DNA from 2 places in the Anaeromyxobacter sp. SG17 genome. Region 2 is predicted to be linked to the other one. Evidence: riboswitches for the same ligand, from Rfam matches in the RefSeq annotation. Region 2 holds a riboswitch; the other holds the start of a gene.

Region 1 (7,436 bases), on a different contig from region 2:
CAGCTCCAGGACGCGATGGCGCTCGCGATGGCGCGGCCGACGCTCGTCCGCGAGCACCTCCTCCGCGCCGCGGCGCGGCAGTTCCGCGAGGGAGACGTGCAGCACTGGTGGCATCCGCCGAGCGGGCGCGGGACGCGCACCCGTTGCTCGGACGATCTCGTCTGGCTGCCGTACGCGGTGGCGCACTACGTCCGCACGACGGGCGACGCCGGCGTGCTCGACGAGCGCGTCCCGTTCCTCGAAGGTGAGCCGCTCGCGCCGGGCGCTCACGACGCGTACGCCCAGCCCCGCGTCTCGGAAGAGGACGCCTCGCTCTTCGAGCACTGCGTGCGCGCCCTCGAGCGCGGGCTCACCTCGGGCGTCCACGGCCTGCCGCTCATGGGGAGCGGCGACTGGAACGACGGGATGAACCGCGTGGGCAGGGAGGGACGCGGCGAGAGCGTCTGGCTCGGCTTCTTCCTTCACGCGGTCCTCAAGGACTTCGCCACGCTCTGCGCGGCGCGTGGCGAGGCCGATCGCGCGGGGCGCTACCGCGCCGAGGCAGCCCGGCTCGCCGAGGCGCTCGAGCGGAGCTGGGACGGGGAGTGGTACCGGCGCGGCTACTACGACGACGGCTCACCGCTCGGCTCGGCCCAGAACGACGAGTGCTCGATCGACTCGATCGCCCAGTCCTGGGCGGTGCTCTCCGGAGCCGCCCCGGCGCGTCTCGCCGACCGCGCGATGGATTCGGTCCGAACTCACCTGGTGCGTCGAGGGGCCCAGGTCGTCGTGCTGCTCACGCCGCCCTTCGATCGGTCGAGGCAGGAGCCCGGCTACATCAAGGGCTACCCGCCCGGCGTGCGCGAGAACGGCGGTCAGTACACGCACGCCGCCGCGTGGATCGTGATGGCGCTCGCGAAGCTCGGGAGCGGCGACGAGGCGGCGGAGCTGTTCCACATGCTGAACCCGGTGAACCACACCCGCACCGGCGCGGACGTCGCGCACTATCGGGGAGAGCCCTACGTCGTCGCGGGCGACGTCTGCGCCCACCCCGAGCACGCGGGGCGCGCGGGGTGGACCTGGTACACGGGATCGGCCGGCTGGATGTACCGCGCCGGGCTCGAGAGCATCCTCGGGCTCCGGAGGCAAGGCGAGACCTTCGAGCTCGATCCCTGCATCCCGGCGTCCTGGCCCGGCTACGGGATCACCTGGCGGCTCGGGTCGACGCGGTACGAGATCACGGTCGACAACTTCGAGCGGCGGTGCCGCGGGATCGCCCTCGCGGAGCTGGACGGCGTGGCGGTCGATCCGCGGGCGATCCCGCTCGTCGACGATGGCGGGACGCACGAGGTGCGGGTCGTGATGGGAGTCGCCGGGCAGCCGGACCTCACCGGCCGGGAAGCGGCTGGCTCTGCAGCTCGTCCCGGGAGGGCGGGACACCGGGATGAACGGTGAGCTCCCTATTGGGCACGATTGGTCCGCAGATTGACATTTCTCCACGAATGGTATAAATACGTGCCTCCGATGTTCGATGTCATTCCATCAAGACGAGGCGAGGGCGGCGGCCCGATGACCCTCGGCCAGCTCCCGGTATCCCGGGGATGTGGCAATGCCGCCTGCGATGGAGGCCCCATGACCCACGAGAGAGCGACGTAACCGGGACCCCGGGCGTGATCCTCGCGGCGCCCCACGGGCGCAGCGATGCCACGTCGGCCGTACGGGTCGCCCGGGCAGCCTGCGCCCGGTTCGGCCTGTCCGTGCGCCGTGTAGGGTGTTCCTGCCGGCGCCCCTGTCCTCGCCCAGACCATCGAACCCGCTGCCCGGCAGCGGGACGGGACCCGTGCGTCCCGGGAAAGACGATTGCGCAATGATCTGCTATCCGCTCGGCGTCGCCTCGCACCTCGCCATCGCCTGCGATTGCATTCGACGTGGCGACCTCGACGGCGCGCAGGCGGCGCTCGCGCGCGCGACCGCCCTCGCTCGCGACGAGCGCTCCGGGCACGCGGCGGCTTCCCCCGCGCGTCCGGCACGGCAGTCCTGAAGCGTTCACCGGCCCGGGATCGACCGGTCCGCAACCGACGACGCCGCGACGGCGCAGGAGGAGACGAGATGCCCCCCAGGAAGACGACGGACCGACTGCTGGGAGAGATGCGCCGCGCCTACGACCTCGTGGAGCAGCGGCGGGCGGACGAGGCGGTGAGCGTGTACCGCGAGGTCCTCGCCGAGGCCCGCAAGGTGGGGCTCGACTCCGCCCACCTGCACTGGGCCTTCGCGGTGGCCTGCGACTACTCGGGAGAGATGGAGATGGCCTTCGAGCAGATCAGCATCGCCATCGGGAAGGACCCGCTGGTGCCCCCGTTCCGCCACTCGTTCGAGGTGATCACCGGTCGCATCCAGGCGGCGCTCGCCGACCTGGAGCGCGCCGCGGACGATGCGTCGACGCCTCGGCTCTACGCGCTGCTGCAGCGGGGTGGGACCGTCGACGTGCCGTCGCACCTCGCGATGGTGCGCTACCACCTCGCCACCGGGAAGCCGGCCGAGGCGCGCGCGCTCGCCGACGCCGTCACGCTGCTCCACCCCGCCTCGCGCGAGGCATGGGAGGCGAAGGCGGCGGTCGCCAAGGCGACCGGAGACGCGGCCGGCGCCGAGCAGGCGCGCCTCGAGGCGGCGGCGCTCCAGGAGGAGCCCGCGTTCGCGATCCCCGGGCCGGCGTCGGCCTGAGCCGTGTGTCGGCTCGGGCCTCGCCCCACTCTCGACGAGAAAGGAGACCTCATGGAACCGTACGCGCTTCGCGTCGACTACCTCCCCGCGTCCGCGCTCGCTCTTCCGGGCCGGCTCGGCCTGACGCGCGCGCCCGGCCGCTGGGTGGCGGGACGAGACCCCGACTCCGACGTCCGGCTGCGCGAGGACGTGGAGGCGATCGCGCGGGTGCACGGTGCGAAGGTGCTCGTGACCCTGCTCGAGCGGTTCGAGATCGCGGAGCTCGGCGACCTCGACGGCGAGGCGCGCCGGGAACGGCTCAGGTGGATTCACTATCCCATCGCGGACATGTGGGCGCCCACGGATCTCGCCTCTGCCCGCCGGCTCGTGGGCCGCATCCTGCACGCGCTCGAGCGGGGGCAGGACGTGGTCGTGCACTGCTGGGGCGGCGTCGGGCGAGCGGGCACCATCGCCGCGTCCTGCCTCGTCGCGCGCGGCACGCCTCCCGCGGAGGCCATTGCCGTCGTGCGCGCAGCCCGCGGTCGCGCGATCGAGAACGCCGCGCAGGAGCGTTTCGTCCACGAGTTCCGAGGTGACGTGGAATGAGCCCGTGGATTGCCGGCAGCCGAGACTTGACCCGCACACAGGAGAGACTCGCCATGCAGACCCCCACCGTCGCGGACGCAGTCGCGCTCGCGGCCGGGAAGCACCGGAACGCCGTCGACAAGGGCGGCGCCCCGTACATCCTCCACCCGCTCCGCGTCATGCTCGCGATGACCACCGACGAGGCGCGGCGCGTCGCCGTGCTCCACGACGTGCTCGAGGACACGGACATCACGCCCGACGAACTGCGACGGCGCGGGTACCCAGAGCGAGAGGTGACCGCGATCGTTGCGCTGACGAAGCGGCCCGGAGAGGACTACGCAGCGTTCATCGAGCGCGTTTCCCTCGATGAGCTCGCCGCGACGGTGAAGCGCGCAGATCTCCTCGACAACATGGACGTTCGCAGGCTCGCGACGTTCGGGGACGCGGACGCGGAGCGGATGGCGCGGTACCTGGCTGCGTGGAAGCGGCTTTCGGGCGGGAAGTAGGACGCACCACACGACACGCGGCTCACGTTGACAATGGCGGCGATCGAGCGTGTCCGTACTGCCGCTAGCCTCGACGCATGCACGATGAGAGCGCAGCCGAAGGTTACGCGGGCTTCCCGGACGACCAGGACTCGTCGCTTCGGCGGGCGGGTCGTCCGTGACGGCACCCGTGAATGAAGTCGCTCAGCGCGGGTTCTCGCACCTTGCCGCATTACGACGGCACGAAAGGCTCCAGCAGACGGACGAGCTGCGGGAGGTCATCCGTCACCGTGTCCCAGACGACCTGAAGGTCCACGTCGAAGTACGCATGAATCAGACGGTTGCGCGTCGCGATGATCTGCGCCCACGGGATCTCCGGGTGTGATGCCTGCATCGCAGGGCTGACCCGCGCGGCAGCCTCGCCGATGATCTCGACGTCTTTGACTATCGCCAAGACCAGCATGCGATCGCGCTCGAGATCGCCCCGCGAGCGTCCAGCCGCGAACGACATCGCCTCGCGCGCGGCGTCCAGCATGTGCCGCAGCCGGATGACGTCGTCAGGTCGCAAACTGGACCTCGGCGTTCGCTAGAACTTCGTCGCGGAAGTACCGGCTCAGCTCTCCCGGTGTCCTCAGATCGACCTTCCGGCCGAGCATGGCGCCGAGCTCGAGCTCCATCTCGGCGAGCTTCAGGAACCCGGCCCGGGCCCCTGGCTGGAACTCGACGAGAACGTCCACGTCGCTGTCTGGCCGGAAGTCGTCTCGTAGAACGGATCCAAACAGCGCGAGCCTGCTGACGCGATGTTTCCGGCAAAACGTCGCCAGCGCCTCTTCCGGCATGTGGATCCGTACGGTCATCCCTTTGAATCATAACCGCAGTTCGCGAGGTCAGCACAGTCCTGTCGTTTGCCGACGGCACGCGAATTGCTCATGCACCCGCCGTCCGAGTCGCTTCGCGTTCCAGGACCGGAATGGCGGCGGACACGCCGTCGGGACCGCGGACCCTTCGTCCGCAGACTGGACGACGCGGGAGGCTCACCTCTTCGCCGGAGATCTCATGCCGACTCGCCCGAAGCCATCGCTGGATTCCCTCCTCGCCTCCTTCCACGCGGCGCGAGATGTCGCGGAGCGCACCCGGCTCGCGATGGCGCTGGTCCGAACGCAGGCTCGCGACGATCGGATTCTTGCTGCTCTCGTTCGAGTGCTCGACGAGAGTCCCGTCGGTGGCGCTGCCTTCCTCGCGAGGTACGGCGACGCCCGGGCGATTCCACACCTCGTTCGCGCGCTCGAGTCCGATGACCTGGTCGCGAAGGCCGACTGTGCCATCTGCGCGGCGGAGCAGCTGAGCGCGATCGCGCACGCGATCGAGGAGCTCGGTGGGGCGCTGACCGATGCACAGCGCGCGCATATCGACCGGATCGAGCGCGAGACAGCTCGATTGTGGCAGCCCGGCCCCGACGCGCTTCCCTCGGCGAAGTCCGCGCGGCGGCCCGCGACGCGCGAGGCACGCCCGGGCCGAAATGCATCGTGTCCCTGCGGTAGCGGCCAGAAGTACAAGCGGTGCTGCGCCCTCGGAGCCGATGCCACGCGTCAGCTTCACTGAACATAGGCGGACGACGCTCCCGCCTCGTCCGGCATCCCCGATCACGAAACGACAGCGGGGAGCCCCGTGCCCCGGGCTCCCCGCCGCGTGAAGCTCACTCCAGTTGCGCGTCAGTCCCTGTGACCGCGCCCGCGCCCCTCGTCCTCGTGCCGCCGGCCGTGGTCGTGGCGCCCACGGTCGTCCCGACGATCGTCGTCGTGCCGTCCACGGAAGTCCCCGCGATCATCGTTCTGCGGCGGCGGAGCCGACCAGCGCTGGTGATCGGACGGCTGCGGATACGGCTGCGCCCGCTCGGGCCCCCGGTCCCGGCCGTACGGCTCGAAGCGCGTCCGCGTCACCTCCTCGCGCGGCCGGTAGCGATACTGCTCGGAGCGAATCGAGTGCTGCATCTCGGGCGCGCGGGGATAGCGGTCACCCACGTAGCCCCGCTGGTAGACGGGCAGCGGCGCGGGGCGCGGGGCGGCGCGGCGGTCCCATCGATCCCACCCGCGGTGACCCCGCTCCCAGTCGTGGCCGAAGCGGTGTCCCCAGCGAGGCGGCGCGTCGGCGCGCCACCCGCGGAAGTACGGGGGAGGCTGCCGGTAGTAGCGCACCGGGACGCGCAGCACGTAGAGCGGGACGTGCGCGGGCTCCACGACGTACCACGGCCCGTCGTACCAGCTGCTCACGTACCACTCGTCGCCCTGGAACGCCCAGTAAGCGCCGTCATAGAAGAAGTAGTTCGAGCTCGCTCGAGGGGCGTAATAGACGGGATACCCCGGCACGGGGACGAGCTCCGGATAGGCCGGCACGTTGATGCCGATCTGGATGCTGGGGATCGCGATGCCGACGCCGACGGAGACCTGCGCCTGGGCCGAGGTGGCCAAGGTCACCGATCCGAGCAGCAGCGACGATGCAACGAGCAGGTAGCGCATTCTGTCCTCCTGAGATCCGACGAGCTGCCACCGGGGCGTATTCTCTCCGGGCAGGCTCAGCAGCTTTCGAGCCAGCGAGCCTACCCGAGCAAGATCGCGCACTTGGAGCGGCAACGCGTGCTGCGCGTGTGCCTCGCGGCAACAGGTACTTGGAGGGGGGTGTAGGTCCGGTGCGCTCTCGCCTCTACCGGCGCACCTCCACCCTGCCGCCGTCCTTCACCCGATCGCCGGGATGCACCGCCACCACCGCGCCGGCGTCGACGCCGCCGAGCACCTCGACCTCCGTCTCGCCGCGGTGTCCGATCTGCACCGACGTCAATCGCGCCTTGCCGCCGTCCACGCGGAACACCGCCCACCCATCGCCCTGGCGGAACGCGGCGCCCTGCGGGACCTTCAGCACGTCATCGCCTCGCCACAGCACGAACCGCGCCTCGACGCGGAACCCGTCGCCCAGCGCGCTCCAGGCTTCTCGCGGATCGGTGAAGACGGCGATGACGTTGACCCGCTGCTCCTCCACCCCGAGCGCCGAGAGCTTGGTGAACGCGGACGGCTCGACCCTGCGCACACGGGCCGCGAGCGCGCGGTCGCCACCCCATCCCAGGATCGTCACGAGCGTCCCGGGCTGGACGCGGACGGCGTCGGTGGTCAGCAGATCGACGACGAGCTCGAGCGCCCCCGGATCGCCGACCTCGAGCAGCGGCGTGCCGGCCTGCACGACGCCCTCGCTCTCTTGCAGCACCCGCAGCACGCGGCCGGAGGCGGGGGCGAGCACGTCCACGTGCCGCTCGCGCCAGGCACCCTCCCCCCCCAGCGACGCGCGCGCGACGCGCACCTGCTCGGCCGCGACCTTCACCGCGAACACCGCCGAGGAGAGCTCCTGCGTGCGCATCCGCGCCTCGAACTCGGCGCGGTCGAGGCCCTGGCTCGGCAGCGATCCCCCGGCCGCCAGGGACCGGGCGCGAGCGAGATCCTCCCGGGCGAGCCCCTCCGCCGCCCTCGCGCGTCCCTCCTGCGCCTGCGCCTGCCCCAGCGCCGACACGGCGGCGCTCAGCCTCGCCTGCGCCTCGGAGCGCGTCCGCGCGTCGAGTAGGGGCGAGGGAACCGCCGCGATCTCCGCCACCACGTCCCGCTCGCCGACCATGTCTCCGGGCTCGAGGAGCTGGCGCGAGAC
Region 2 (7,436 bases):
CACCTGCTCAGGATGGGGCCGCGAAACACGCGCATCGTGCAGGGGAAGGCGCGCCAGCTCCTCGAGGCGCTCGGGATGCCCGTGCCCCCCGCGCTCGATGCGCCCTCGCCGGCGACGCGATAGGCGGGTGTGGGCTCGGCCTCGCTAGCAGTCGAGGTCGAGCAGTCGAGGTCGAGCAGTCGAGGTCGAGCAGTCGAGGTCGAGAGGTCGGGGTCGAGAGGTCGGGGTCGAGATCGATTCGACTCGCGGCGGGCTAGTCGAGCTTCGCCTCGACGAAATCGCCCGCGTCGAAGCGGTAGCGCCGCGCCTCGTCGACGCGCCCTCCCCGGACTCCGAGGACGAGGTACTCGGCGCCGGGCAGGAGCTGCTGGCCGTCCACCACCGCGTCGGCCCGGTCCTTGGCGGAGAAGTAGGCGCCGACCTCCACGTGCGAGTGCCACACGGCCACGATCTCGCCGCCGCTCGCCTCGAGCTCCTCGTGGACGCGGAGCTGGGCGCGCGGATCCATGAGGTAGCTCTCGCGGCTCGTGCGCGGGAACCTCGCGGGATCGAGCGCGTGGTAGCGGTCGGCGACGTTCGGGAGCGAGAGGGCCTCGAGCGCGTCGCCGCGGCGGACGACGAACCCGCACACCTCGCGCTCCGGGTCCGCCTCGCTGAGCTTTCGCAGGCGCGCCAGCAGCTCCGGGCCGTAGGTCACCAGGTGATCCTCCGGTCCCAGCGGCGCGGCTCGAAGTAGCGGTCGGCGCGGTCCGGCAGGACCGTCACGACGTTACCCCGCTCGCCGGCCGCCGCCATGCGCTCGGCCACCTGGAGCGCCCCGGCCACCGCGGCGCCGCTCGAGTGCCCGACGCGCAGCCCCTCCTCGCGACCCAGGCGCTCGGCCATCGCCCAGCCCTCCGCGGTGGGCATGGAGATCTTCCCGTCGAGCTCGGCCTCGTCGTAGATCGCCGGCACGATCGAGCTCTCCATGTGCTTCAGCCCCTCGAGGCCGTGGAGCGGCTCGGCGGGCTCGACCGCGTGGCAGCGCACCCCCGGCGCGAGCGCGCGCAGCCCGCGCGAGGTCCCCATCACCGTGCCGCTCGTGCCGATCCCGGCCACGAACGCGGCCACCCCGCCGTCGAGCGCCTCGGCGATCTCCACCGCGGTCCCGAGCTCGTGGGCGCGCGGGTTCTCCGGGTTCCCGTACTGGTCCGGGTAGAACCAGCGATCCGGCTCCCGCGCCACGAGCTCGCGCACCTGGCGGATGGCGCCGTCGGAGCCCTCGAGCGGATCCGAGAACACGAGCTCGGCGCCGAACGCCTGCGCGATGCGCTTGCGCGCGGCGCTCACGTTGCGCGGCATGACGAGGGCGCAGCGGACCCCGAGCGCCGCGCAGATCCAGGCGTAGGCGACGCCGGTGTTGCCGCTCGTGGAGTCGACGAGGGTGCGCCCGGGCCCGAGGCGCCCGTCCTGGAGCGCGGCCTCGATCATGCGGAGCGCGGGGCGGTCCTTGACCGAGCCGCCGGGGTTCATGAACTCGCACTTCGCGTAGAGGCGGATGCCGGGGAGCTCCGCCCCGATGCGGCGCAGCCGCACGAGCGGCGTGCTCCCGACGAGCCGCGCCACCGTCTCGACGGGCGCGGCGCCGTGGCGGAGGCCGGGCGCGGTCATCGCGCGGCCTCGCGCGCGAACCACTCCGCCGCGGAGAAGTAGCGCTCGCCGGTGTCGGGCAGCACGGTTGCGACGCGGTGGCCCGCGCCGAGCTCGCGCGCCACCCGGATCGCAGCGACGACCGCCGCGCCGCTCGAGGTGCCGACGAGGAGCCCCTCCTCCCGGGCCAGCCGGAGCTTCATCGCCCACGCCTCCTCGTCGCTCACCCGCTCGACCCGATCGTACGCGGCCGGGTCGAGCACGCGCGGGACGAAGCCCGCGCCCAGCCCCTGGATCCGCGTCGGGCCGGGAGTCCCGCCGGACAGGACGGCGCAGGCCTCGGGCTCGACCGCGACCATGAGCGTCCCGGGGCGCTCCCTCCGCAAGACCCCGGCGACGCCGGTGAGCGTCCCGCCCGTCCCGACGCCTGCGACGAAGGCGCCCAACGGCCCGCCGAGCGCGTCGAGGGCGAGGAGGAGCTCGCGCGCGGTCCCGTCGCGGTGCGCCTGCGGGTTCGCCGGGTTCTCGAACTGCTGGAGGAGGAGCGCGCCGGTCTCTCGCGAGAGCTCGCTCGCCCGCGCCACCGCGGGCGGCATGCCCGCCTCCGCGGGGGTGAGGACCAGCTCCGCCCCGTACGCCTCGAGCGCCTGCCGGTGCTCGAGGGAGGTCGAGTCCGGCATGACGAGCGTGAGCCGGTAGCCCTTCACCGCGCAGACGAGCGCGAGCCCCAGCCCGGTGTTCCCGCTCGTCGGCTCCACCACGCGCCCCCCGGGCGCGAGCCGGCCGTCGCGCTCGGCCGCCTCGATCATGGCGACCGCGATGCGGTCCTTGACCGAGCCGCCCGGGTTCATGGACTCGAGCTTCGCGAGCACCTCCGCCGCGCCGGGAGGGACCACGCGGCGGAGCTTCACGACGGGCGTGCCGCCCACGGCGTCGAGGATCGTCTCGAGCGGCGGGGCGGCGCGGGGGCGCGCGGAGGCGGGCACGGTCAGTACCGCGGCACGGTGGGGTCGATCTCCTCGCTCCAGCGGAGGATGCCGCCCTCGAGGTTCCACACGCGCTTGAACCCTGCCTCCTGGAGCTGGCGCACCGCCTTCGCGCTGCGCACGCCGCTCTTGCAGTAGAGGACCACGTCGCGCGCGCTGTCGAAGGTGCGGAGCGCGTCGGCGAAGGAGGAGAGCGGCGCGAGGCGCGCGCCCTCGATCCGGCCGATGTCCCACTCGTGCGGCTCGCGCACGTCGACGAGGTCGAGGTCGGCGCCGCCGCGCCGCCGCTCGTCGAGCTCGGCGACCGTGAGGACGGGCACGCCGGCCGTCTCGTCCTCGCCGCCGCGGATCCCGCAGAATTGCTGGTAGTCGATGAGCTCCTCGATCTCGCGCGTTCCGCAGGCGGGGCAGCGCGGGTCCTTGCGGAGCTTCACCGTGCGGAACTGCATCCCCAGCGCGTCCACGAGGAGGAGCCGCCCGACGAGCGGCTCGCCGATGCCGGCGATGAGCTTCACCGTCTCGGTCGCCTGCACGAGCCCGACGAGGCCCGGCAGGATCCCGAGCACGCCGCCCTCCGCGCAGGAGGGCACGAGCCCGGGGGGAGGCGGCTCCGGGTAGAGGCAGCGGTAGCAGGGGCCCGCGTCCGTGCAGAACACCGTGGACTGGCCCTCGAACCGGTAGATCGAGCCGTAGACGTTGGGCTTGCCGAGCAGCACGCACGCGTCGTTCACGAGGTAGCGCGTCGCGAAGTTGTCGGTGCCGTCCACCACGAGGTCGTAGTCCCGGATGATCTCGAGCGCGTTCTCGGAGGTGAGCCACGCCTCGTGCGCGACCACCTCCACGTGCGGGTTGAGATCGCGGATCCGATCGCGGGCGGACTCGACCTTCTTGCGGCCGACGTCCTTCGTGCCGTGCAGCACCTGGCGCTGCAGGTTCGTCGCGTCCACCACGTCGAACTCGACGATCCCGAGGGTGCCGACGCCCGCGGCGGCGAGGTAGAGCCCGATGGGCGAGCCGAGGCCGCCCGCGCCCACCATGAGCACGCGCGCCGCCTTGAGGCGGCGCTGACCCTCGACGCCGACCTCCGGGATGATGAGGTGGCGGCTGTAGCGGAGGATCTCCTCCTGCGACAGCGGCGGGAGCTCCTGTGCGGTGCGGCCGATGGACATCTCGCTAGCCTCCTGCGATGGCGGGGACGACCACGATCTCGGCGCCGTCCGGCACGGGCGTCGCGAAGCCCTGCTGGAACCGGATGTCCTCGTCGTCCAGGTAGAAGATGACGTAAGGGTACGGCTCGCCCTTCGCATCGCGAAGCCGGGGGCCGAGCTCGGGAAAGCGGCCCGCGAGGTCGCCGACGACCTCTCCGACGGTGGCGCCGCGCGCCTCGTGGACGGTCTTTCCGCCGGCGGCCTTCGCGAGCACGGCGGGGAGCCTCAAGGTGATGGGCATCTTCGTCTCTCCTCGGATCAGGCGTCCACGAGCGCCGCGACCTCGCGGAGCTTCGCTGAGATGACCGGCGTCTCCGGCAGGGCGGGGACGACGGCGTCGATGGTCTTGAGACCGTTTCCGGTGATGCAGAGCACGAGCTCGTCCTGCGCGCGCAGCTTACCCTCGCGCGCGAGCTTCAGCGCTGCGGCGACGGTGACCCCGCCGGCGGTCTCGGTGAAGACGCCGGTGGTCTCGGCGAGGAGGCGGATGCCGCGCACGAGCTCCTCGTCGGTGACCGCCGCCGCCGCGCCGCCCGAGGCGCGGATCGCCCTCGCCGCGAAGGGCCCGTCCGCCGGGTTCCCGATGGCGATCGAGCGGGCGATGGTGCGGGGGACCACGGGCTCGATCGCCTCGCCGCCCTTCTCGAACAGGTTCACGATGGGCGCGCACCCGGCGGCCTGCGCCCCGTACATCCGCGGCAGCGGCCCGTCCACGAGGTGGGCGCCGGCGAGCTCGTGGAAGCCCTTGTCGAGCTTCGTCACGAGCGAGCCGCCCGCCATCGGGGCGATGACCGCGTCGGGCAGCCGCCAGCCGAGCTGCTCCGCGATCTCGAAGGCCATGGTCTTCGAGCCCTCGCCGTAGTAGCTGCGCAGGTTCAGGTTCACGAGCCCCCAGCCGAAGCGATCCGCCACCTGGGCGCAGAGCCGGTTCACGTCGTCGTACGTGCCGCGCACGCGCACGAGGCGCGGGCCGTAGACGGCGGTGCCCACGATCTTCGCGAGCTCGAGGTCCTCGGGGATGAAGATCCAGGCGGCGAGCCCGGCGCGCGCCGCCTGCGCGGCGACGGCGTTCGCGAGGTTGCCGGTGGACGCGCAGCCGACCGTGTCGAGGCCGAGCCCCGCCGCGGCGTTCAGCGCCACCGCCACCACCCGGTCCTTGAACGACTGGGTCGGGTGGGAGACCGCGTCGTTCTTCACGAGCGCGCGCCGCACGCCGAGCGCGCGGGCGAGCGCCGGCGCGTCCACGAGCGGCGTGAAGCCGGTGTCGAGCGAGAGGACGGGCTCGCCGAGGATGGGGAGCCACTCGCGGTAACGCCAGATCGAGCGGGGCCGCGCCTCGATCTGCCAGCGCGTGGGCAGGACGCGGTCGCTCTCGTACGCCGGCTCGAGGGGCCCGACGCACTCCTCGCACACCGCCACGGGGCGAGGCTCGAAGCGCGCGCCGCAGCGGCGGCAGACGAGGGGGGACAGCTCCGGACGGTGCGGATCCGCTGAAGCGGACGCCGCGCGGGGCGCGGCCGCGAGGGACGAGGACATGCTGGAGACTTCCTTCTCCCTCGCCGGACGGCACTGCAGGCAGCCGGGGAGGGGCTTTTTAGCGGTTGGTTTAACGTGGCCGCAATACGCCGCAAATCGCCACGGACTCCGATCGCCGCGGCTGCGGCGATCGGTGGTCATCCTATTTAGCGGACGAGCCTCCCGTCAAGCGGAGGATCTCCATTTTCAGGCGGCGCACTCGCCCGCCTGGGTCTCGGGGCTGAAGTCGTCGCTCGCCCCGGGCTCGACGAAGTCCTCCGGCGCGGCGTCCTCGAGCCTGAGCGCCTCGAGCGGAGCGACGACGGCCTTCACGCGATCGAGCGCGCGGGAGAAGAACGGCCCGGCGGCCTCGCCCTCGCGCCGCTCGGCGAGGTACAGCGCCGTGAGCCGCTCCACGGCCTCGGGGACGCGCCGCGCGGGCACCTTGCCCGCCAGCTTCCCGAACGTCGCGACGCCGTCCTCCGCGCCCCCGCCGACGAGCACGAAGTACTGCGGGACCGCCCGGCCGCCGAGCTTTCGCGCGCTCCCCTGCAGGCCGATGGCGGCGAGGTGGTGCTGGCTGCAGCCGTTCGGGCAGCCGGAGACGTGGACCGGCAGCGCGGCGGCGAGGCCGGGCGCGCCGAGCCGCTGCCGGACGCGCTCCTCGACGAGCCGCGCGATCCCGCGGGTGCGCGTCACGGCGAGGCGGCACACGTCCGCGCCGGGGCAGGCGACGACGTCCGCGGCGCTCCGCGCGCCGTCGCGCCCGAGCCCCGCCGCGGCGAGCCGCGCGAACAGGGCGGGGACCTCGTCGGACGGCACCCAGCGCACCAGGACCTTGCCGTCGCTCGCGAAGCGGACGGCGCCGTCGCCGTGCGCGAGCGCGAGGTCCGCGAGCACCTCGAGCTGCGCGGCGGTGACGTCTCCCTGCGGGAGCGACACGGTGACCGCGGAGAAGCCGGGCTGGCGCTGGGGCCGGACGTTCGTCGCGCGGAACGCGGCGAGCGCCGCGGGCGACGGCGCGAGCACGGGCAGGACCGCCGGCGGCTCGCCGGGGCCGCGGGGCGGCGCCGCGGCGACGCGCGCGGAGATCTCCGCGGCGGTGGGAGGCTCCGGACGCGCGTGCGCGGGCGGCGGGGCGTCCGCCGGCGCGGCGTCGGGATCGAACGGGAGCCGCGGGGCGCCCTCGGCCCGCACGCGCGCGAGCTCCTCCTCGACGAGCGCGCGGAAGGGCTCGAACCCGAGCGACCGGACGAGGAACTTGAGCCGGTTGCGCTGCTTGTTCACCCGGTCGCCGCGGGCGTGGAACACGCGGACGATCGCCTCGGCGAGCGCGAGGAGCTCCGACGCGGGCAGGAAGTCGACGAGCGGCGCGCCGGAGGTGCACAGGGACGCCGTCCCGCCCGCGACCGTCACCGAGAAGCCGCGCACGGTCCGCCCGCCCTCGGTCCGCACGCGCGCGCGGAAGCCGAGGTCGTGGATGGCCGTCGCGACGTGGTCCTCGGCGCAGCCCTCGAAGGCGATCTTGAACTTGCGCGGCAGCGCGTTCGCGAGCGGGTGGCGCAGGAAGTGGCGCGTCGCCGCCTCGGCGTAGGGCGTCACGTCGAAGAGCTCGTCCGGCGAGACGCCGGCGAGGGGGCAGGCGACCACGTTGCGGACCGCGTTGCCGCCCGCGCCGGAGGTGGTGACGCCGTCCGCCGCGAGCCGGCGGAGCGCGGGCTCGAGGTCCGCCGGCCGCACGAAGTGCACCTGGAAGTTCTGGCGGGTCGTCACGTGCCCGTAGCCGCGCGAGAAGCGCGCCGCGACGTCGGCGAGCGCGCGGAGCTGCGCGGCGGAGGTCGCGCCCTGCGGCAGCTTGATGCGCAGCATGTGCAGGCCGTCCTGCCGCTGCGAGTAGGCGCCGCGCACCACGCGGTAGGCGCGCCAGGCGTCGGCGTCGATCTCACCGCGCTCGAAGCGGCCGAGCGTCTCGACGAAGGCGTCGATCTCGCGGTCGTCCGCGAAGGTCTCCCGGACGGGCGGGGTGGGCTCTGAGGGGCGGGACATGCGGCTCCTTTCAGGCGCTCTGCGCGGGCGCGAGCGGTTCGTGGTCACGCGC

The links. A riboswitch is a leader RNA that binds a small molecule or an ion and turns the genes downstream of it on or off. The one in region 2 is predicted to bind S-adenosylmethionine.
Region 1: linked by a shared signal. The riboswitch ahead of MNY60_RS01395 (tetratricopeptide repeat protein) and the one ahead of thrC (threonine synthase) in region 2 are both predicted to bind S-adenosylmethionine.

The regions. Positions count from the first base shown of each region.
Region 1 is NZ_JALCYX010000002.1:71,528-78,963, forward strand. Features, by position in the region: gene MNY60_RS01390 (GH36-type glycosyl hydrolase domain-containing protein) at 1-1,434, shown strand, start outside; SAM riboswitch class I at 1,516-1,607, shown strand; gene MNY60_RS01395 (tetratricopeptide repeat protein) at 2,089-2,700, shown strand; gene MNY60_RS01400 (cyclin-dependent kinase inhibitor 3 family protein) at 2,752-3,285, shown strand; gene MNY60_RS01405 (GTP pyrophosphokinase) at 3,339-3,770, shown strand; gene MNY60_RS01410 (DUF86 domain-containing protein) at 3,982-4,284, opposite strand; gene MNY60_RS01415 (nucleotidyltransferase family protein) at 4,307-4,606, opposite strand; gene MNY60_RS01420 (SEC-C metal-binding domain-containing protein) at 4,806-5,351, shown strand; gene MNY60_RS01425 (hypothetical protein) at 5,462-6,265, opposite strand; gene MNY60_RS01430 (efflux RND transporter periplasmic adaptor subunit) at 6,450-7,436, opposite strand, start outside.
Region 2 is NZ_JALCYX010000001.1:56,061-63,496, reverse strand. Features, by position in the region: gene MNY60_RS00320 (DUF3014 domain-containing protein) at 1-123, shown strand, start outside; gene MNY60_RS00315 (Mov34/MPN/PAD-1 family protein) at 254-697, opposite strand; gene MNY60_RS00310 (PLP-dependent cysteine synthase family protein) at 694-1,650, opposite strand; gene cysK (cysteine synthase A) at 1,647-2,615, opposite strand; gene moeB (molybdopterin-synthase adenylyltransferase MoeB) at 2,618-3,784, opposite strand; gene MNY60_RS00295 (MoaD/ThiS family protein) at 3,789-4,064, opposite strand; gene thrC (threonine synthase) at 4,082-5,359, opposite strand; SAM riboswitch at 5,397-5,472, opposite strand; gene MNY60_RS00285 (nitrite/sulfite reductase) at 5,546-7,384, opposite strand; gene cobA (uroporphyrinogen-III C-methyltransferase) at 7,395-7,436, opposite strand, start outside.